4 regions of the Streptomyces sp. NPDC037301 genome follow, and region 2 is predicted to be linked to each of the others. Evidence: riboswitches for the same ligand, from Rfam matches in the RefSeq annotation. Region 2 holds a riboswitch; each other region holds the start of a gene.

Region 1 (4,993 bases), on a different contig from region 2:
GAACCTCCGCCTTAATCCCCGCGAAACGCGGCCGACCGACGCTTGTTCTGCGACTCTATTGCAATGCGGCCGCATTTCCGATGCCGGGTGGAAATTCATGAATATCTTTTGGCCACAGGACGGTTCGGGGAGCAGGTACTGCGGGCGGGCGCGCGGGCCGGACACGGCGAAGGCCCCGGCGTGCTGCCGGGGCCTTCGAAGAGGTGCTGCGGGTGGAGCGTCGGTCAGACGTTGACGCCGTGGGCGCGCAGGTACGCGACGGGGTCCATGTCGGAGCCGTACGACGGCGTGGTCCGGGCCTCGAAGTGAAGGTGCGGGCCGGTGGAGTTGCCGGTCGAGCCGGAGAGGCCGATCTGCTGGCCCGCGCCGACGCTCTGGCCGACGGAGACGCCGATCGAGGAGAGGTGGCCGTACTGCGTGTACGTGCCGTCCGTCATCCGGAGCACGATGTTGTTGCCGTACGCGCCCCCCCAGCCGGCCTCGACGACCGTGCCGGCACCGACGGCGACGACGGAGCTGCCGGACGCGGCGTGGAAGTCGATGCCCGAGTGGCTGCCGGAGGACCAGAGCGAGCCGCTGGACTTGTAGCCGGTGGTGACGTACGAACCGGCGACCGGGAGCTGGAAGTACCCCAGGCGGGTGCGCTCGGCGGACCGGGCGGCGCGGGCCTTCTCGGCGCGCGCCTCGGCCGCGCGCTTCGCGTCGGCCTTGGCCTTCGCCTCGGCCTTCTTCTTGGCCTCGGCCTTCCGCTGGGCCTCCGCCTTCGCCTTCGCCGCGACATCGGCCTGGTGCTTCTGCGCGTCGGCCTGGGCGTCGATCTGGTCGGCGAGGGCGCCCTCGATGGCGATGACCTGGTTCAGACCGGTCTCGTTGACGGAGGAGTCCGCGGCGAGGGCCGGAGAGGCCATGCCGCCTATGACGCCGGTGGTGGCCAGAGCGGCGACGCCGGCGATCTTCGCGCTGCTGCGCGTCAGTCGACTCGGGGCACGATGCTTCCCGGTGGCACGGGTGAACGCCATGAAGTGGCTGATCCTTTCCTTCCTTCTCGCCTACCGGGTTAGCTGACGGGTTCGGAGCAGGAAGGTCTCCTACGGACGCCCTGACCTCATCCGGGCTCAGGCATCCGATTCACCCCAGGGACTGCATGGGTCCCCGGCTCCCCAGGCTCGCGCCTGACGGGGACTCGGCGATGACTGCCCGGTACGTCACGGATGCGGCATACGAGTGACGGACAGCCCGGCCGACGCTAAGCGGGGTCACTTGCATTCACCAAACGGACAGCCCGTTTTGTAGCGCATCCCACAGGGCAGACAGGCAACCTTTCGACTAAAAAGAACAAAAAGGAAGACTCCGGCGAGATTTCACTCACAGGAGTCTTCCTTCTGTCCCGATATGCGGACTATGACGGATCGGTGGACCGACCGTTGCCTTCGGTGCTCGGTCGAACGTGAAAGTCGACCGGTGGACTGTCACACGCAAGGGGCCGGCCGGGCGGGGGTCGCCCGCCTCGGCCCGGCCGGCCGGCCGGTGTCCACGACGGGTATGCCCGTCAGCCGGCGACCACCGACACCTCTCCGATACCCAGGGCCCGGACCGGCTCCTCGATCTGTGACGCGTCACCGACGAGGATCGTGACCAGCCGGTCACCCGGGAAGGCGTTGACCACCGCAGCGGTCGCCTCGACCGTGCCGGTCTCCGCGAGCCGGGCGTACAACTGTGCCTGGTAGTCGTCCGGGAGGTGCTGCTCGACCTGGTCGGCGAGAGTGCCCGCGACCGAGGCCGCCGTCTCGAACTTCAGCGGTGCGACACCCACGAGGTTCTGCACGGCCGTCTCACGCTCTTCATCGGTCAGCCCCTCGGCCGCCAGGGTCCGCAGGACCGTCCACAGGTCCTTCAGCGCCGGTCCCGTGGACTCCGTGTCCACCGATCCGCTGATGGCGAGCATCGCGGCACCGGTCGCCCCCGAGGCGGAATCCGGGGCCGACGACCGCAGCACCTGGGCGAAGGCCCGTACGCCGTAGGTGTAGCCCTTCTCCTCGCGCAGCACACGGTCCAGCCGAGAGGTGAGCGTGCCGCCCAGGCAGTACGTGCCCAGCACCTGGGCCGGCCACACGCTGTCGTGCCGGTCGGCGCCGATCCGGCCGATCAGCAGCTGCGTCTGCACCGCGCCCGGACGGTCGACGACCACCACTCGGCCGGTGTCGTCGGCGGTGATCGGCGGGGCGGGACGAGGCTCCGCGGTGTCTCCCGACCAGTCACCGAGAGTGTCGGCGAGCAGGGCGTCCAGGTCGATGCCGGTGAGGTCACCGACGACCACGGCGGTCGCGGTGGACGGCCGGACGTGGGCGTCGAAGAAGGCACGCACAGCCGCCGAGTCGATCCGCTCCACCGTCTCCTCGCTGCCCTGGCGCGGGCGCGACATCCGCGCCGCGGCCGGGAAGAGCTCCTTGGAGAGCTGCTTGGCGGCGCGCCGGGCCGGGTTGGCCTGCTCGTGCGGGATCTCGTCGAGCCGGTTGCGTACCAGCCGTTCGATCTCGCTGTCGGCGAAGGCAGGCGCCCGCAGCGCCTCGGCGACCAGCGCGAGCGCCTTGGTCAGCCGGGAGGCCGGGACCTCCAGGGAGACCCGGACGCCGGGGTGGTCGGCGTGCGCGTCGAGGGTGGCGCCGCAGCGCTCCAGCTCGGCGGCGAACTCCTCGGCGGTGTGCTTGTCGGTGCCCTCGGACAGTGCCCGCGACATGATCGTGGCCACGCCGTCGAGGCCCTCGGGCTCGGCGTCCAGCGGGGCGTCGAGGAAGATCTCGACCGCCACGACCTGCTGGCCGGGGCGGTGGCAGCGCAGCACCGTGAGGCCGTTGGGCAGGGCGCCGCGCTCCGGCGCGGGAAAGGCCCAGGGACGGGCGAGGCCGGGGGCCGGCTGCGGGTGGTACTGCATCGAAACTCCAGTCGCGGCAGCGTCGGTCACTTGTCCGCTCCTTCGTGCGCGTCGGTGTCGTCGGCTTCGGTCTCATCGGTGTCCGCTGTGTCCGCGGGCTCGGCCGATTCGACCGGCTCGTAGACCAGCACCGCGCGGTTGTCGGGGCGCAGCTGGGCCTCGGCGGCCGCCTGAACCTCTTCCGCGGTGACATCCAGCACGCGCTGGACTGCGGTCAGGGCGAGCTGCGGGTCGCCGAACAGCACGGCGAACCGGCAGAGTTCGTCGGCGCGGCCCGCGACCGTACCGAGCCGGTCCAGCCACTCGCGTTCCAACTGGGCCTGCGCACGCTCCATTTCCTCGGGCGTGGGGCCCTCGGCGGCGAACCGGGCGAGCTCCTCGTCGACCGCGGCCTCGATCTGCGGCACCTCGACGCCGCCGGACGTCTTGACGTCCAGCCAGCCGAGCGAGGGCGCGCCGGCCAGGCGCAGCAGTCCGAATCCGGCAGCCACGGCCGTACGGTCACGGCGGACCAGACGGTTGTGCAGTCGCGACGACTCGCCCCCGCCGAGCACGGTCAGCGCGAGGTCTGCCGCGTCGCACTCACGGGTGCCGTCGTGCGGCAGCCGGTAGGCGGCCATCAGCGCGCGCGCCGGAACCTCCTCGCGCACCTCTTCGCGCAGCTGCTCGCCGATGATCTCGGGGAGCGTGCCATCACGCGGCGGCTGCTTGCCGTCGTGGGACGGGATGGAGCCGAAGTACTTCTCGATCCAGGCGAGGGTCTGCTCGGGGTCGATGTCGCCGACGACCGAGAGCACCGCGTTGTTGGGCGCGTAGTACGTACGGAAGAAGGCGCGGGCGTCCTCAAGGGTCGCGGCGTCCAGGTCCGCCATCGAGCCGATCGGCGTGTGGTGGTACGGGTGGCCCTCGGGGTAGGCCAGTGCCGTCAGCTTCTCGAACGCCGTGCCGTAGGGGACGTTGTCATAGCGCTGGCGGCGCTCGTTCTTGACGACGTCGCGCTGGTTCTCCATGGACTCCTCGTCGAGCGCGGCGAGCAGCGAGCCCATCCGGTCGGCCTCGAGCCAGAGAGCCAGTTCCAGCTGGTGCGTGGGCATCGTCTCGAAGTAGTTGGTGCGCTCGAAGCTGGTGGTCCCGTTGAGCGAACCGCCGGCTCCCTGCACCAGCTCGAAGTGTCCGTTCCCCTTGACCTGGCCGGAGCCCTGGAACATCAGGTGCTCGAAGAGGTGAGCCAGACCTGTGCGTCCCTTGACCTCGTGGCGCGAGCCGACGTCGTACCAGAGGCAGACCGCGGCGACCGGGGTCAGATGGTCCTCCGAGAGCACCACGCGCAGGCCGTTGGCCAGACGGTGCTCGGTCGCTGACAAGCCGCCGGAGCCGGCCTGGGCTGTGGCCGTGTGACCCATGGGCATGTACGTCCCTTCGATTCGATCGCGATACTGGATTTCCTGCGAGACCTGCCACTGTAAGCAAGCGCACAGACACCTGGCGAAGTTCCCATACCGCGGAAGTTCGCGTGAAAGAGGGGCGCATCCCCCGCAGGACGGATCACGAAACCACCTCGACAGGGGTCGGGAACGGCTCTTGGGACGGGTCGAGGTCGGCGATGTCAGTGCGGCGGTCCACAATGGTCGGCGTCAGAACCTGAGGTTGCCCGAACAGAATCCGTGAAGGAGTCGCAGCAGCGATGGCCCGCCGCAGCACGAAGACCCCGCCGCCGGACGACTTCGAGGAGAAGATCCTCGACATCGACGTCGTCGACGAAATGCAGGGCTCCTTCCTTGAGTACGCGTACTCGGTGATCTACTCACGGGCCCTGCCGGACGCCCGTGACGGCATGAAGCCGGTGCACCGCCGCATCGTGTACCAGATGAACGAGATGGGCCTGCGCCCCGACCGCGGCTATGTGAAGTGCGCCCGTGTCGTCGGCGAGGTCATGGGCAAGTTGCATCCGCACGGCGATACGTCGATCTACGACGCGCTGGTCCGTCTGGCGCAGCCGTTCTCCATGCGGCTCCCCCTGGTCGACGGCCACGGCAACTTCGGCTCGCTCGGAAACGACGA
Region 2 (4,993 bases):
CTGGTCGGCGATCTCGTCCCGCTGCGACACGTACTGCCGCATCGGGTACGCGAGCGCGACCACCAGGGAGCAGACGACGAGGGCGAGGAAGGCCGCCCGGCCGGTGAGCCGGGAGCGGCGGGCCTGACGGCGGCTCTGCGACCGGTAGACGCGGGCGGCGGTCTGCTCGCCGAGCAGCCGCAGCCGGGTCGCGGTGGAGAACCGGTCCCGGTCCTTCGCGGCCATGTGTCCGCCTCCCCATTACGCACGTCCGTCCCCGCACACGGTACGGGACCGAGTGCGGGGACGGACGGAGGCCGAGGCCTTCGGCCCTCGAAGGGCCAGTGCTCAGCCCTTGAAACGCGGGAACGCCGAGCGGCCCGCGTACACCGCGGCGTCGTCGAGGATCTCCTCGATGCGCAGCAGCTGGTTGTACTTGGCGACGCGGTCCGAGCGGGCCGGGGCACCGGTCTTGATCTGACCGCAGTTCACCGCGACGGCGAGGTCTGCGATGGTGACGTCCTCGGTCTCGCCGGAGCGGTGGGACATCATGCACTTGAAGCCGTTGCGCTGGGCCAGTTCGACGGCGTCCAGGGTCTCGGTCAGCGAGCCGATCTGGTTGACCTTGACGAGCAGGGCGTTGGCGGAGCCCTCCTCGATGCCGCGGGCCAGACGCTCCGGGTTGGTGACGAACAGGTCGTCGCCGACGATCTGCACCTTGGCGCCGAGCTTCTGGGTGATGACGTTCCAGCCGGCCCAGTCGTCCTCGTACAGCGGGTCCTCGATGGAGACCAGCGGGTACGCGGAGATGAGCTCCTCGTAGTACTCGGTCATCTCGGCGGCCGAGCGGGACTTGCCCTCGAACTCGTACTTGCCGTCCTTGTAGAACTCGGACGCGGCGACGTCGAGCGCGAGCGCGATGTCCTTGCCCGGGGCGTAGCCGGCTTCCTTGATGGCCTCGAGGATGAGGTCGAGGGCGGCGCGGTTCGACTCCAGGTTCGGCGCGAAGCCGCCCTCGTCGCCGAGACCGGTCGAAAGACCCTTGGTCTTCAGGACCTTCTTCAGCGTGTGGTAGACCTCGGCGCCCCAGCGCAGGGCCTCGGAGAAGGACTCCGCGCCGATCGGGGCGATCATGAACTCCTGGATGTCCACGTTGGAGTCGGCGTGCGACCCACCGTTGAGGATGTTCATCATCGGAACGGGCAGCAGGTGCGCGTTCGGACCACCGAGGTAGCGGAACAGCGGCAGGTCCGAGGCCTCGGAGGCGGCGTGGGCGACGGCCAGCGAGACGCCGAGGATGGCGTTGGCGCCGAGCGAACCCTTGTTCTCGGTGGCGTCCAGGTCGAACATCGCCTGGTCGATCAGCCGCTGCTCGGTCGCGTCGTAGCCGACGAGCTCCGGGCCGATCTGCTCGATCACGGCGAGGACGGCCTTCTCGACGCCCTTGCCCTGGTAACGGTTGGGGTCACCGTCGCGAAGCTCAATGGCCTCGAACGCACCGGTGGAGGCGCCGGACGGCACGGCAGCACGACCCGTGCTGCCGTCGTCGAGGCCAACCTCGACCTCGACCGTGGGGTTCCCCCGGGAGTCGAGGATTTCCCGGGCTACGACGACGTCGATGGACGGCACGAGGCATCTCCTTCTGGGATATGACACTGGTTGTGCAGGGTCACTTTGGCCTTGCGACAAGAGCCTAACCGGCCCGGCCCGCTCAGTCGGACGACCGCCCGTCCCCTGGGACGAAAAAGGACCCAAGAGCGAGCATTGCCGGGCAAACGGTCAGAATTTTACTGATCAGCAACTACAACAGTTGAACGATCACCCATAGCCAACACCCCCTGTGCGGCACACGGGGCTCCCTCTGTACAGGGGTGACGCACCACACGTGGAGGCGGCGTATCGGACAGAGGTGCCGCGTCACGCAGAAACCCCGGCCCGGCGCGTACGGGGGATTGCGCGCCGGGCCGGGGTGCTCGGGGGGAGTGAGCCTGAACTACTTCGTCAGGTGGAGCTGCTGACCCGGGTAGATCAGGTCGGCGTCCTTGACGATGTCCTTGTTCAGCTCGAACAGCTGCTGCCAGCCGCCCTTGACCTTGTGGTCGGCGGCGATCTTGCTCAGGGAGTCGCCGGAGGCGACCTTGTACTCGCCGTCGCCCTTCTTGACCTTCTCGCCGGTCGGGGTGGTGACGGTCTTCTCGGCCTGCGGGGCGGCGGAGCGGTCCGAACGGGAGGCGGCCGGGGCCTCGGTGCGCTCGGTCTTCTCCGGCTGGGCCTGCCGCTTCGGCGCGGCCGGGGTGCTCTTCTGCTCGGTGGCGTTGGAGCTGGAGGTGGAGTTCGAGGAGGAGCCGGTGTCGACGCCCGGGTCGACACCGTCGTTGGTCAGGTTGCCGGCACCGGCGCAGCCCCAGGCACCCGGCCCCTGCATGTCGAGGAGCTTCTCGGCGGTGGCGATCTGCTGAGCCTTGGTGGCCAGGTCGGCACGGGAGGCGTACTGCGTACCACCGGCGGCGGCCCAGCTGGACTGCGAGAACTGCAGACCGCCGTAGTAGCCGTTACCGGTATTGATGGACCAGTTGCCACCGGACTCGCACTGGGCGACGGCGTCCCAGGTGGCGACAGAGGCGGCGGAGGCGCCGGTCGCGCCCATCAGCGGTACGGCGACAGCGGTACCGGCGACACCGGCGAGCGTGGCGATACGGACGGCCTTGGACGGGCGGCGGTGCTTGCCCTTGCTGGAAAGCAGCATGGAACTTCTCCTCACCGACGCCTACGAGGTGAGCTGTCGGGTTCGGGCCAAGTGAGTTGCCCGGTCGCACGTCCTAGCACGCGACTTCACCCCAAGCCGGTCCTGATGCGTCTTTCGACGATCGGGCCCGGCGCTTACCTGGGTCCCCCGCTCCTGCCTACGGCGCTTTACGCGTCTGTTCCCTTCGACCGACGGCAGGATTCGGCGTGACGGTCGACGGGGCCCGCGGTGCGAGCGGTTCCGACCGTAAACATACGCAACCCTCACATTCAAAGACGGACACATCGGACAATCTTCCCCTACTTGCATCTGAGGAACCGTCGTTTTCGCAGGTGGGGGCGGTGCAGAAGGGTTACCCGGACGCGACACGCCAGTTGACGCAAAGAGACCCATGTCTCACTTACACATAAGCGGACATAGGTCTCTGAACTACCCCAGTTTTTGAGGCCTTTTTAACCGATTTTCAGACCGACCTCACTCGGCCTTCACATCGAGATCGAGGCTCTGGCCAGGGAGGATGAGGTCCGGGTCGGAGCCGACGGCATCCTTGTTGGCCTCGTAGAGTGCGGGCCAGCCACCGGAAACCTTCTGTGCGTCAGCAATCGCCCAGAGGTTGTCGCCGGGGTGCACGGTGTACGTACCGTCGGCGACCGAAGCGCCCGCGTCGCGCGCGTCGGCGTCACCGCGGGAGGCGTGGCGGCCCGACTCGCGGTCAACGCCGTACGCATCCCGGCTCCCTTCGGGGGCCGGCGCGCCGCGGTGCTTGCCACCGACACCGTCGGACGAATCGGATGAACCGGATGAGCCGGACGAATCGGGCACCCCGGAGGACGGAGTGGCCGGCGCGGTGGCCGGAGGCTTCGCGGACGTCCTGGCCTTGTCGGCCGACTTGTCGGCGGCGCTCGAGCCCTTCGAGCCGCCCGTACCGTCCGAGGCCCTGCCCGACGGCGCGGCGTCATCGGACGGGGCCGCCGACGCACCGTCAGCCGGCTCCGCGCTCTGTGTCGGCTCGGAGGAGGGTGCGGACCCCGGGTCGACACCCGGCAGCGTCCCGTCCACCGCGAGGCCGGAGATGACCGCACAGCTGGGCCACGCCTGCGGGCCCTTGTCGTCCAGGACCTTCTGGGCCACGGCTATCTGCTGCGCGCGGCTGGCGAGGTCGGCACGCGGGGCGTACGTCTCGCCGCCGTACGCCTTCCAGGTCTCCTGCGAGAACTGCAGACCGCCATAGAAGCCGTTGCCGAGGTCGGCGCTCCACATGCCGCCGCTCTCGCACTCGGCCACCCGGTCCCAGGTCGTGGCGTCGGCCGCGTGCGCACCGGACGCGCCGAGCAGCGGGATGGCGATGGCCGATCCGGTCACGCCCGCGGCGACGACGATGGCGGGTGCCTGACGAGGGCGACGGTGTCTGCCGTTCGCGGAGCCCATGGGGTTGCCTTCCGTGTGACTGACGAGTGACTGGTGAGTCGAACGGTGAACCTAGCGGGACTCGAACGTGTGTCACAAGTCGATGCAGCACAGATCACGTGAAAGTCACAGAGTTGACGGATCGTCACTTCATGCCGGGGGCGGACCCCGGCGCGAACTCCACGGGCAGAGTGCGCAGTCCACGCATGATGAGCCCGCCACGCCACCGCAAATCGGTAGGTTCCACCGCAAGCCGCAGATCCGGAAGGCGCCTCAGAAGCGTCGCGAGCGCGGCCTGTCCCTCCAGTCGGGCGAGCGGTGCTCCCAGGCAGTAGTGGATGCCGTGCCCGTATCCGAGGTGCTGATTGTCACGCCGTGCGAGGTCGAGCGTGTCGGGGTCCTCGAAGCGCTCCGGGTCGCGGTCGGCTGCGGCGAGTACGACGAGTACGGGGTCGCCGGCCGCGATGTCCTGTCCGCCGAGCGTCAGCGGCTCGGTGGCGAACCGCCAGGTCGCCAGCTCCACCGGGCCGTCGTATCGCAGCAGTTCCTCGATCCCGGTCTCCAGCAGATTGCTCTCCCCCGTGTCGAGGGAGTGCTGCAGCCGCTCGCGCTGTGCGGGGTTGCGCAGCAGTGCGTACACCCCGTTGCCGATGAGGTTGACCGTCGTCTCGAACCCGGCGAAGAGCAGGATGAAGGCCATGGCCGCGGCCTCGTTCTCGGTGAGGTGCTCGCCGTGGTCGCTGGCCCGGATCAGCCCCGAGATCAGGTCGTCCCCCGGGTTCTCCCGCTTGCGGTGGATCAGTTCGGCGAGATAGCCGCGCATCTTCTTCACCGACCTGGCCACCCCGCCGCGCGGGCCGC
Region 3 (4,993 bases), on a different contig from region 2:
GTACGACGTCTTCGCGGGCGGTGTGCTGGAACGGATACCGGCGTCCCCGTTGTCGCCCCTCGCCGGACGGGCCTGAACCTCCAGTCCGTCCGGCGAGCGAGGGCACCACGGTGGCGGACGCCGCCTAGAGCGGCAGGAGGTCCGGCCGCTTCGCCTCGACATGGTCGCCGGAGGATTCGCCGCGCAGCCGCCGGCCGATCCATGGAACCAGGTACTCGCGCGCCCAGTGGATGTCGTCGCGCCGTACTTCGAGCGTGCCGCGCTGTGCCTGTGGGGGCCATTCCTGGTCGGGGTCGGCCGGCACACCGATGCCGAGGACCTGGGCGGCACGCAGCGCGACCCTGGTGTGTCCCTCGGGCGACAGATGGAGCCGGTCGTCGTCCCAGGCGCGCCTGTCCTGGACGGACCGCAGCGACCACAGGTCGAGGACCGGGCAGTCGTAGCGGTCGGCGATGGACCGCACATGGGCGGTGTAGGTGGCGATCTTGCCGCGCAGATGGCGCAGCACGGGAACGCCTCGGGTGTCGAAGCCTGTGGTGACCAGGACGGTGCCGACCGATTCGGTCAGCTCGGCGACCGCGCGCTCGAAGCGCTCGGCCACGTCGTCGGGGTCGGTGCCGGGCCTGATGATGTCGTTGCCGCCCGCGCAGAAGCTCACCAGATCGGGTGCGAGCTCCTTGGCGCGCGGCACCTGCTCCTCGACGATCTGGTCGAGGAGGCGTCCGCGTACGGCGAGATTGGCGTACCTGAAATTCCCGTGAGCGGAGCCTTCGGTGCCCGTCCCCGCATCGGGGTCCGGGAGCTGGTCCGCGAGAAGTACCGCGAAACGGTCCGCCCAGCCGACGAAGGTTCCGTCCGGGCCGGGGTCGCCGACTCCCTCGGTGAAGCTGTCGCCAATCGCTGCGTACGACCCGATGACGCCATGTCGGTTGATGACGCCACGTTGATTTTTTCTCGAATCGTCTGCCACAAACGCTCATCCTGCACCGCCGAATGTGACCTACGCGACCGTAATAAGGGGTTGACGGGTGGTGAGATAGACCACCCGGTCAGGTTTTGGTAAAGGGGGAATAAGCAGAAGGGACGGTGCGCCGTCGCGCACCGCCCCTTCTGTGTTGCTCAGGTCATGCCTTGTCGCTCAACTGCCCGGCCGTTCGGCTCAGACGTAGATGCCGTGCGAAGCCAGGTAGGCGATCGGGTCGATGTCCGAGCCGTACGCCGGGCCCGTGCGGACCTCGAAGTGCAGGTGCGGGCCGGTGGCGTTGCCGGTGGCGCCGGAGAGGCCGATCTGCTGACCGGTGCTCACGGTCTGGCCTGCGGAGACGGAGATCGAGGACAGGTGGCCGTACTGCGAGTAGTGGCCGTCGGCGTGCTTGATGACGACCTGGTTGCCGTACGCGCCGCCCCAGCCGGCGGTGACGACGGTGCCGGAGGTGATGGTCTTCACGCCGGTGCCGGTGAAGACGGGGAAGTCGATGCCGGTGTGGCTGCCGCTGGACCAGTTGGAGCCGGAGGCGCGGTATCCGGTGGTGTGGTTGCCGGGGACCGGGTGGGTGTAGCCGGAACTGTTGCTCTGGCCTGCCGGGGCGGAGGTCTTGGATTCCGTGACCGTCGAGGCCTTGGCCGGGGCGGACTTCTCCACGACCGACGAGGGCACCGAGGGGGCCTTCGACGGGAGGGCCGCGCCCGCGCCGGCGCCGGTGGACGCGGCGTGGCCCGACTCCTTGCCGCCGAGCGTCAGCTTCATGCCCGGGAAGATCAGGCTGGGGTCTTCACCGACGACCTTGCGGTTGTTCTGGTACAGCTTCTGCCAACCGCCCTCGACCTTGTACTCGGTGGCGATCTTCGACAGGTAGTCGCCGGAGACGACGGAGTACGTCGTGGTGGCGGCCTGCTTCTGCGCGACCGGCTTGGCCGGGGCGGCGTGCGTGGCGGCGGAGGCCGACTGCGGCGCGGCGGTCGGGGCCGACTGCGGCGCGGCCTGGGCACCGGTGGCGCCGAGCAGCGGCAGTGCGATGACGGCACCACCGGCGCCTGCGGCGGCGATGCCGCGGGCGATGGCGCTGGACTTCGTACGACGATGCTTACCCGATATGGGCATGACGTGCTTCCTCTCCGGCGCCTGCGAGGTGAGCTGTCGGGTTCGGGCTGGAGATGCCCGGCCGCACTGAGCGCGGCTTCACCCCTAGCCGGCCGGATTTCTCCGATCGGCGGCCTACCTGGTTCCCCCGCTCCTGCCACGCGATGAGTGGGTGCGAATTCCGGGCGGCGGCAGGATTAGGCGGTCCGTCCGGATTGACGGTGACCGTAAGCGAGTCGGGACGGCGATAACAACCCACTGGTTCCGTACCGGAATCCGCGCTCGGAAATCGGCGCGGAATTCTGGTCACACTCCGTGGATCAAGAATCTTGTCTTTCCGCGCCGCGCACGGAATACCCGACTGCCCCGCCAGCACACACCGTCACGGATATGATTCCGCTCACGAGAGGGCGACCATCTCCCGTAGAAGCGGGGCGTATTGAGCTAAATGCACTGATTACGGACATGTCGCGCCCGTCATTCGCGTCGGAGCCTCAGCACCCGCGCGTCGAGATCCCCCCGAAGCCCGGTGTGCAGCCCCTGGTGCAGCAGTACCGAACCGTGGTGCACCACCCCCGTGTCCAGGCAGGTGTACGTCGCTGCGGGGTCGATCCCGCGCAGCCGCAGGGCCGGGGGCCGCTCCCCGTACCTCTGTGCCTCCAGCCACATCAGGAGCACGGTCTCGTCCCCGTGGACGTACTGGACCGCGCTGAGTCCGCCGCGCGGGGCGCGCAGCCGGTACAGCGCACCGTGCTGCACCACCGGCCGGATCTCCTTGTAGAGATCCACCCAGTTCCGCGCCTCGGCCAACTCCTCCTCGCTCCAGTCGGCGAGGTCCCCGCCGACCCCGAGCACACCGGCCATCGCGCTCACGAAACGGAACCGCAGTGAGCTGGCCCTGTCGTTGAGCTGGACGTTCGGGCTGTCGGTGACCCAGGCGGCCATCACCCGGGCCGGATGGATCTGACCGAAGCCCTCCTGGATGGTGAGGCGGTCGAGCGGGTCGGTGTTGTCGGAGGTCCATACCTGGTCCGTACGGGACAGAATCCCCAGGTCGATCCTGCCGCCGCCGCCCGAGCAGGACTCGAAGGCGACGGAGGGGTGCGCGGCACGGAGCCGGTCGATCAGCGCGTACAGGGCGTCCACGTGCTCGATCCAGAGCTTCTGCTGATACTCCTCACCCGGCCAGCCCGCGTCGGTGAAGCTGCGGTTGAAGTCCCATTTCACATAGTCGACGGGCGCACTGGAGAGCAGTGTGTCCAGTTGCTCCCACAGATAGTCCTGCACATCGGTGCGGGCCAGATTGAGCACCATTTGATTGCGGAACTCGGTCCGCGCCCGCCCAGGGAAATGCTGCACCCAGTCGGGGTGCGCGCGATAGAGATCGCTGTCGGCATTGACCATTTCCGGCTCGACCCAGATACCGAACTGCATGCCGAGTCCGTGCACTTCGTCGGCGAGCGGCTTCAGTCCGCCGGGAAAGCGGTCCGGATTCGGCGTCCAGTCGCCGAGCCCGGCTCGGTCGCTGGTGCGCTGCCCGAACCACGCGTCGTCCACGACGAACAGCTCGACGCCCATCGCGGCGGCGCGCTCGGCGAGGGCGCGCTGCTGCTCCTGCGAGATGTCGAAGCCGGTCGCCTCCCAGGAGTTGTAGAGCACCGGCCGCAGGCTCTGTGCGTCCGGGATCACATGGGCCAGCTGCCAGGCGTGCCAGGCCCGGCTCGCCCCGCCGAACCCCTCCGCACTCCACAGACCGGCAAAGACGGGGGTGGTGTACGACTCCCCCGGCGCGAGCAGCAGCAGCCCCGAGTCGTCGTAGCCGGCGCCGCCGGTGATCTGTACGAGCCCATCGGGGAGCTGCTGTACGGAAATCCGCCACGACCCGGACCAGCCGAGCGCACAGCCGTACACCTCGCCGCCCTCCTCGGTCGCCGCACCGTCGGCGTCGAGTGCGACCCACGGCAGGTACTGGTGCCCGGTGTGGCCGCGCCTGCTGGAGATGACGCTCTCGCCGTACGTCAGCTCCACCCGTGCAAGCTGCGACTCCGCCGCCCAGCGTCCGTGCAGCCGGCTCAGCCGCCAGCCGTCGCGGGCGGGCAGCGACCAGGCTGCCGCGTCGGCGCGCAGCAGTTCCAGCGGCGGACCGTCCGGCCCCGCGTGGGCGACGGTGGCCCAGCGCTCGATCACATCGGAGTCGTCCCGCATCCGGTAGTGCAGGGTGAGGACGAGCCGGTGCACGGAGTCGGTGAATCCGATACGGAGTTCGTCTCCGTCCACCGTGGCGTCGGCAAAGGCCCACTCGGTGCCGCGGACCTCGGGGGTGCGTACCGAGAGGGCCGGGCGGACGAACCGGGCGCCGCCCTCCACGGGGTACTCCTCGCGGCCGTCGAGCTGTGACTCGAAGCCCCTGAAGGGTGGCTCCGGTGCTGCAGCCAGGGTCTCGGCCGCAGCAAGGGGGATCCGCGGCCCCCAGTGCAGATGGACCAGTTCGTCCCGCTCGGTGAGTCGCAGTGCGTAGCTGCTGCTCGCCCCGGTGAGCAGCCAGGTCCGGCCCTTGGCGCCAGTCTCGATCATCGCATCCCCACATTCCAACAGTTCCGCACATCATCGACCATTGCCGGTGGGTGGGCAACGACCTTGCAAGGAATTCACCGGGCGGATTCGCCGCAGGAGTACCGGAGTTCGCGGAAGTATCGACAAGAAATGACCAAGATGATTGCCCGAGGAATCAATGTCGTATCGTCGCGGGAGTGGCCTTGTCGGCGACTCGCGCCGGCGCCAGACACTCCAGGAGTCACCGTGACGCAGCAGTTGCCGCAGATCCCGTCGACGGAACCCGAGCTGGCGGGTGTCCGCAACTTCCGCGATGTGGGCGGGCTGCCCACCGCGGACGGCCGGCAGGTGCGGTACGGA
Region 4 (4,993 bases), on a different contig from region 2:
CGGTCGCTACGTTGACCGGTCGTGACGAACGATGCGCCCGAGCGGGATCTGGCCGCCTTGGTGGTTCCTCGGTGGGGTCGGCTGGTGGAGACCGGCGACCGGTACGAGCCCTATCGGCTCCTCGACCCCGACGGTACAAGCGTGGAAGCGGTCGCGGTCTACTTTCAGGAGCCGCTGGCGGCCGGCAGGGCTCCGTCGACGGTTCGAATGGATCTGCTGCGGTGGTGGCGGTTCCTGCAGGCAGTGGGGGTCCCCTGGGGCCGGGCGACCCGGGTCGAGGCCCGGGACTTCAGCCGCTGGATTCGGGTGACGGTCAAGCCGAGCAAGGGCTCGACTCCGAAGCGCCGGTCGGTACAGAGCGGGACCGCCCTGAACCCCGTGACCGGCAAGCCAACGGCTGGGCCCGGCTACGCCCCGACCACCGTCGCACACAGCGAGACGGTGCTGCTCCCCATCATAATTTTCTGTACGTCCTGTACATTCTTTACAGATGCTTGCGCAGGTCCCCGTACAGCCCCGGAGGAAAGGCAACGCCATGCTGTTCCGCCCCACCGCCCGTTACGTGCTGCCCGAGTTCACCGAGCGCACGACCAACGGGACCCGCACCCTCGATCCGTACTCCAAGCTGCTCGCCGAACGGATCGTCTTCCTCGGCACCCCGGTCGACGACACCGCGGCCACCGATCTGATCGCCCAGTTCATGTATCTGGAACACGACGCCCCTGACCGGCCCATCTCGCTCTACATCAACTCCCCCGGCGGCTCGTTCGGTGCCATGTCCGCGGTCTACGACACGATGCAGTACCTCACCTGCGAGGTGGAGACCTACTGCCTCGGCCAGGCCGGTTCCTGCGCGTCCGCACTGCTCGCCGCAGGCGCTCCCGGCCGGCGGCACGCACTGCCCGGCGCCAGGGTCGTCGTGCAGCAGCCCGGGCTCACCGAGCCGGTTCAGGGCCAGCCTTCCGATCTGGAGATCGAGGCACAGGAATTGGAACGGGTCCGCGAGATGATCACCACACTGTTGGCCCGTCACACGGGCCGCAGCGCAGAGCAGATCGCCACCGACATCGAGCGCGACCTCATCCTCGACGCGGCGGGCGCCAAGGCGTACGGTCTGGTGGACCACATCATGGAGACCCGGAAGTCGTCACTCCCGCCGCACAGCGCGAGGTGAACGCCCGATGCAGCCACCGGAGTTGCCGCCGCTCCCCGCACTGACGCGCGCGGAGGGGGAGTTCATCGACTGCTACCTCGAAGTCCTGGACCAACTGGGCCGGATCAACCCGGCACGCGGCAGCGACACCTACGGCGCACTGCGCGCCGCACAGGCACTGGCCTCACGGGCGGGCGCGCTGCGGGATGCCCTCGCATTGATGCATGAGCGCGGCGAGGCGCAGATCCACGCCGCCACCTTGGCGCGGGCGCTGCGCGTACTGGACGGGGAACGGCGGGCCGGACGCGTCACCGTACCCCCCGCTCAGACGAGTTGAGCAGCCCACTTCGTCTCCCACCCCGGCCGGCTCCGGCCAACTCCCCCTGCCCTCACCTCCGACGGGGTTTGCTCAACTCACTCCGTCCCCGACTCCGACGGACTTCGCTCAACTCCCCTGCGCGACACGCCCGGCAGGCACATCAAAATTCCTAGCTCGTTCGGCGTAGGGATTCCCCCTCACGGGCGATATCTCAACTTGCGTTTTCTGCGAGAACAGTGATCGGAATCCCTCCCTCCATCCCTGGTGCGAGACCGGTCCGAGTGACCTGCACGGTCTTCGAAATCACCAGCCCCACCCAAACGGGCCATTCGTGAGGAGACTCACATATCGTCGCTTTCACTCGGAAATCCGGCAGTCGGTGCGTCAAGATCCCTGGGACGACAAGCCCCCGCCACCGCGACGGGGCGGTCCGGGCGGACGCCGAGTCCTGCCGCCGTCCGGATGCCTGGTCGACAGAAGTGGATCGGCAGGAGTGGAGGACCCGAGCACAACGGGTCGACCGGAACACCGGTCGACCCTCGGGGTGAAGCCGCCGAGCGCGGCCGGGCAACTTCGCCAGCCCGAACCCGACAGGTCATCCTTCACAGGCGGCTGACGAAGGGTTGCGCATGGCTGCGCAGGTTCATGTCCCGTCTCTGCTCGCCCGGGCCGGCACGGCCTCGGTTCTGACACTGGCCGCCGTCGGCGGCACCATGCTTGCCCCGGGCGCCACGCCCCAAGCCCAGGCAGCGGCACTCTCGATGAAGGCACTCAACATCGCCGCGTCGAAGAAGGGATCGCCGTACGGGTGGGGGGCCACCGGCCCCAACCGCTTCGACTGCTCGGGTCTGACGGTCTATTCGTTCAAAAAGGCGGGCAAGAAGCTCCCCCGCACGGCCCAGCAGCAGTACAACAAGACCCGCCATATCTCGGCCTCGCACAGGCAACGCGGCGATCTGGTCTTCTTCCATTACGGCCGCAGCATCTACCACGTGGGGATCTACGCCGGTAAGGGCAGGATCTGGCACTCGCCGAGGACCGGCGCGGTGGTCCGGCTGGAGAAGATCTGGACGAAGAGCGTCTATTACGGGCGGGTCCGCTGATGCCTGTCCGGCGCATCAGGCCCGCGCCCCCGGCCGTGATCCACCGGACAGGCCCGGGTCTCCGCCGCTGACCCGCTCGTTCCTCAGTGCAGCAGGGAGCCGGACACCAGCACCAGCCCCAGACCGGTGAGCGCCGCGCCGCTGCCGCCCTCGATGGCGCGGGCGGTACGCGGCCGGCGCAGCCACCGGCCCAGCCGGTCCACCAGGAGGGCCACGGCGGGAAACCAGATCAGCGCAAGCAGCACCACGATCATTGCGAGCAACAAGGTCCTCGGGAGCGGCGGCTGCCCGTCGGGAACGAACTGCGGCAGCAGACTCAGGAAGAGCACCGGCGCCTTGGGATTCAGGGCGTTGGTGAGGAAGCCCTGGCGCAGTGCGCGTACCGTTCCCTGCCCTGCTGGTTCGCCCTCGGCCTCGCCCGCCCTGCCCGTGGTGCGGCGCCGAGCCGCGTACAGGGCACTGATGCCGAGACAGAGGACGTAGGCCCCGCCGAGCAGCTGAACGGTGCGGAACAGTACGGGCAGCGTCACCAGCACAGCGGCAAGCCCGGCGACGGCCAGCGCGGTGTGCACGAGGAGTCCACCGGCAACACCGAGCGCGCTCGCCACCCCCGCTGACCGGGAGGCGAGCGCGTTGCGTACGACGACGGTGAAGTCCGCGCCCGGCAGCGCGACCATTCCAGCGGCGACCCCGGTGAAGGCGATCAATTGTGCGTCCATGGGTCCACCCTGGCCCGGCAGAGCCTTTAGCGTGTACTTGCAATCTTCTGGGTCTGCCAAAAGGAACGCTTAATGTACGACCCGACACGGCTCGCGGCGCTGGTGGCGGTCGCGGAAGCCGGATCGATCACCCGGGCCGCCGCCCGACTCGGCTACACTGCGCCCGCGCTCTCCCAGCAGATCGCCAAGCTGGAGCGGGAGGCGGGCGCTGCACTGCTGGTGCGCCACCGCCGAGGGGCCCGCCTCACGGCCGCCGGTGAACTGCTGGTCGGACGCGCACGGCGGATCCTCGACGAGATGGACCTGGCCCGCCACGAACTGGCCCGTCTCTCCGGACTCTCCGGCGGACGCCTCCGGGTCGGCACGTTCACCACCGCGGGCATCCATCTGTTGCCGCCGGTGCTGAGCGCCTTCCGTCGCGCCCACCCGGATGTGGAACTGGCGGTCACCGAGTACGAGCCGCCGGACGGGGTCGCGGCGGTGGCCGCGGGCGAGGCCGATCTTGCGCTGACCCATGTGTACGAGCCGGCTGCCGCAGCGGCCTGGCCCTCCGGGGTATTCGCCGAACCGCTGCTGGTCGAGGAACTGGTCCTGATCACGGCGGTCGGGCAGATGCTGTCCGAAGGCACCGGGAGACTGCCGGTGACAGAACTTGCGGGGCGGCCGCTGATCAGCAGTGCGCCGACGCATCCACCGCGCCGCGGGGTGGAGCAGGCGTTGGCCGAAGCAGGGGCGACGCCCGCCGTGGTCTGCGAGTCGCCCGGCTACGCGCTGGTGTGTGCGCTGGTCAGCGCGGGCATCGGAATGGCGGTCGTACCGGAGATGGTTGCCGCGATGTCGTCGACGCCGTTGTCCGTGCGGCGGCTGGAGCCCGCTTCGTTCCGGCGGACGATCTCGATGGTGCACCGCGGCGACCGGGCGAGCGCCGCGGCGGCAACACTCCAGGCACTGTTGCGCAGTGGGTTCGGGCGGGCGGCCTCGGCGCAGCGGCCGGGCGGCGAGGGCGGGTGATCACGCGATCGGGAGACGGGGAGGCGGCGGATCGAAGGGTCGGTCAGCTCTGCACGGGGATGCTCCACGGGAGCGCGATCCAGACCGTCTTGCCGCCGTCGGCAGTGGGGGTGACGGTGAGCCGGCCCCCGCACTCCTTGGCCAGACAGCGAATGATCACCATGCCGCGTCCGTTGTCCTGCTGAACGGCGGCGGGCAGCCGCCGAGGCCAGCGCGGGTGACTGTCCGTCACACCCAGATGCAGCTGTTCCTCCCGCTCCAGCCTCAGGTCCACGGTGAAGGTGGGCGACTGGCCGAAGGTGTGCTGGACGGCGTTGGTCACGAGTTCCGAGACGATCAGTCGGATACTGTCGGCGAACTCCGTGTCGATGGCCAGACCCCATTCGGTCAGCACCCTTGCCACATATCTCCGGGCCGACGAGACCGAGACCGGATCGCTCGGCAGAGTGACGCTTGCTTCCTGGTGGTCTGCCATGGCGAGCCGTCCCTTTCCCACTTGGACCGACCCGCGACCGGTCCCGGTTGTGCTTCGCGCCAGATTGCCACTGATGCTGCCCTCTGTGACGGCGATCCACCAAGATATGCATATATCTGTCGCTCAATGCGGTGAACTCTGCCACGCAAGACCGTATGCGGGCGTCACACTGTCCGCTCGGCAGAAGAGGGAGGGAGGCCGCAGATGCAGCAC

The links. Region 2 has a riboswitch for cyclic di-AMP ahead of ACZ7IB_RS28530 (transglycosylase family protein). Riboswitches for the same ligand answer to the same signal wherever they lie in the genome.
Region 1: linked by a shared signal. The riboswitch ahead of ACZ7IB_RS31900 (M23 family metallopeptidase) and the one ahead of ACZ7IB_RS28530 (transglycosylase family protein) in region 2 are both predicted to bind cyclic di-AMP.
Region 3: linked by a shared signal. The riboswitch ahead of ACZ7IB_RS13105 (M23 family metallopeptidase) and the one ahead of ACZ7IB_RS28530 (transglycosylase family protein) in region 2 are both predicted to bind cyclic di-AMP.
Region 4: linked by a shared signal. The riboswitch ahead of ACZ7IB_RS23640 (C40 family peptidase) and the one ahead of ACZ7IB_RS28530 (transglycosylase family protein) in region 2 are both predicted to bind cyclic di-AMP.

The regions. Positions count from the first base shown of each region.
Region 1 covers NZ_JBVJWD010000026.1:12,246-17,238, reverse strand. Annotated here, with positions in the region: gene ACZ7IB_RS31900 (M23 family metallopeptidase) at 225-1,019, opposite strand; cyclic di-AMP (ydaO/yuaA leader) riboswitch at 1,033-1,199, opposite strand; gene ACZ7IB_RS31895 (M16 family metallopeptidase) at 1,550-2,932, opposite strand; gene ACZ7IB_RS31890 (M16 family metallopeptidase) at 2,959-4,341, opposite strand; gene ACZ7IB_RS31885 (DNA gyrase/topoisomerase IV subunit A) at 4,617-4,993, shown strand, end outside.
Region 2 covers NZ_JBVJWD010000020.1:103,736-108,728, forward strand. Annotated here, with positions in the region: gene ACZ7IB_RS28520 (FtsB family cell division protein) at 1-225, opposite strand, end outside; gene eno (phosphopyruvate hydratase) at 328-1,608, opposite strand; gene ACZ7IB_RS28530 (transglycosylase family protein) at 1,973-2,725, opposite strand; cyclic di-AMP (ydaO/yuaA leader) riboswitch at 2,729-2,900, opposite strand; gene ACZ7IB_RS28535 (transglycosylase family protein) at 3,200-4,153, opposite strand; gene ACZ7IB_RS28540 (cytochrome P450 family protein) at 4,278-4,993, opposite strand, start outside.
Region 3 covers NZ_JBVJWD010000006.1:181,245-186,237, reverse strand. Annotated here, with positions in the region: gene ACZ7IB_RS13115 (STM4011 family radical SAM protein) at 1-76, shown strand, start outside; gene ACZ7IB_RS13110 (SGNH/GDSL hydrolase family protein) at 125-970, opposite strand; gene ACZ7IB_RS13105 (M23 family metallopeptidase) at 1,160-2,101, opposite strand; cyclic di-AMP (ydaO/yuaA leader) riboswitch at 2,105-2,261, opposite strand; gene ACZ7IB_RS13100 (alpha-galactosidase) at 2,558-4,654, opposite strand; gene ACZ7IB_RS13095 (tyrosine-protein phosphatase) at 4,880-4,993, shown strand, end outside.
Region 4 covers NZ_JBVJWD010000015.1:31,047-36,039, forward strand. Annotated here, with positions in the region: gene ACZ7IB_RS23630 (ATP-dependent Clp protease proteolytic subunit) at 539-1,174, shown strand; gene ACZ7IB_RS23635 (hypothetical protein) at 1,182-1,490, shown strand; cyclic di-AMP (ydaO/yuaA leader) riboswitch at 1,926-2,098, shown strand; gene ACZ7IB_RS23640 (C40 family peptidase) at 2,102-2,575, shown strand; gene ACZ7IB_RS23645 (LysE family translocator) at 2,659-3,294, opposite strand; gene ACZ7IB_RS23650 (LysR family transcriptional regulator) at 3,367-4,305, shown strand; gene ACZ7IB_RS23655 (ATP-binding protein) at 4,349-4,780, opposite strand; gene ACZ7IB_RS23660 (helix-turn-helix domain-containing protein) at 4,985-4,993, shown strand, end outside.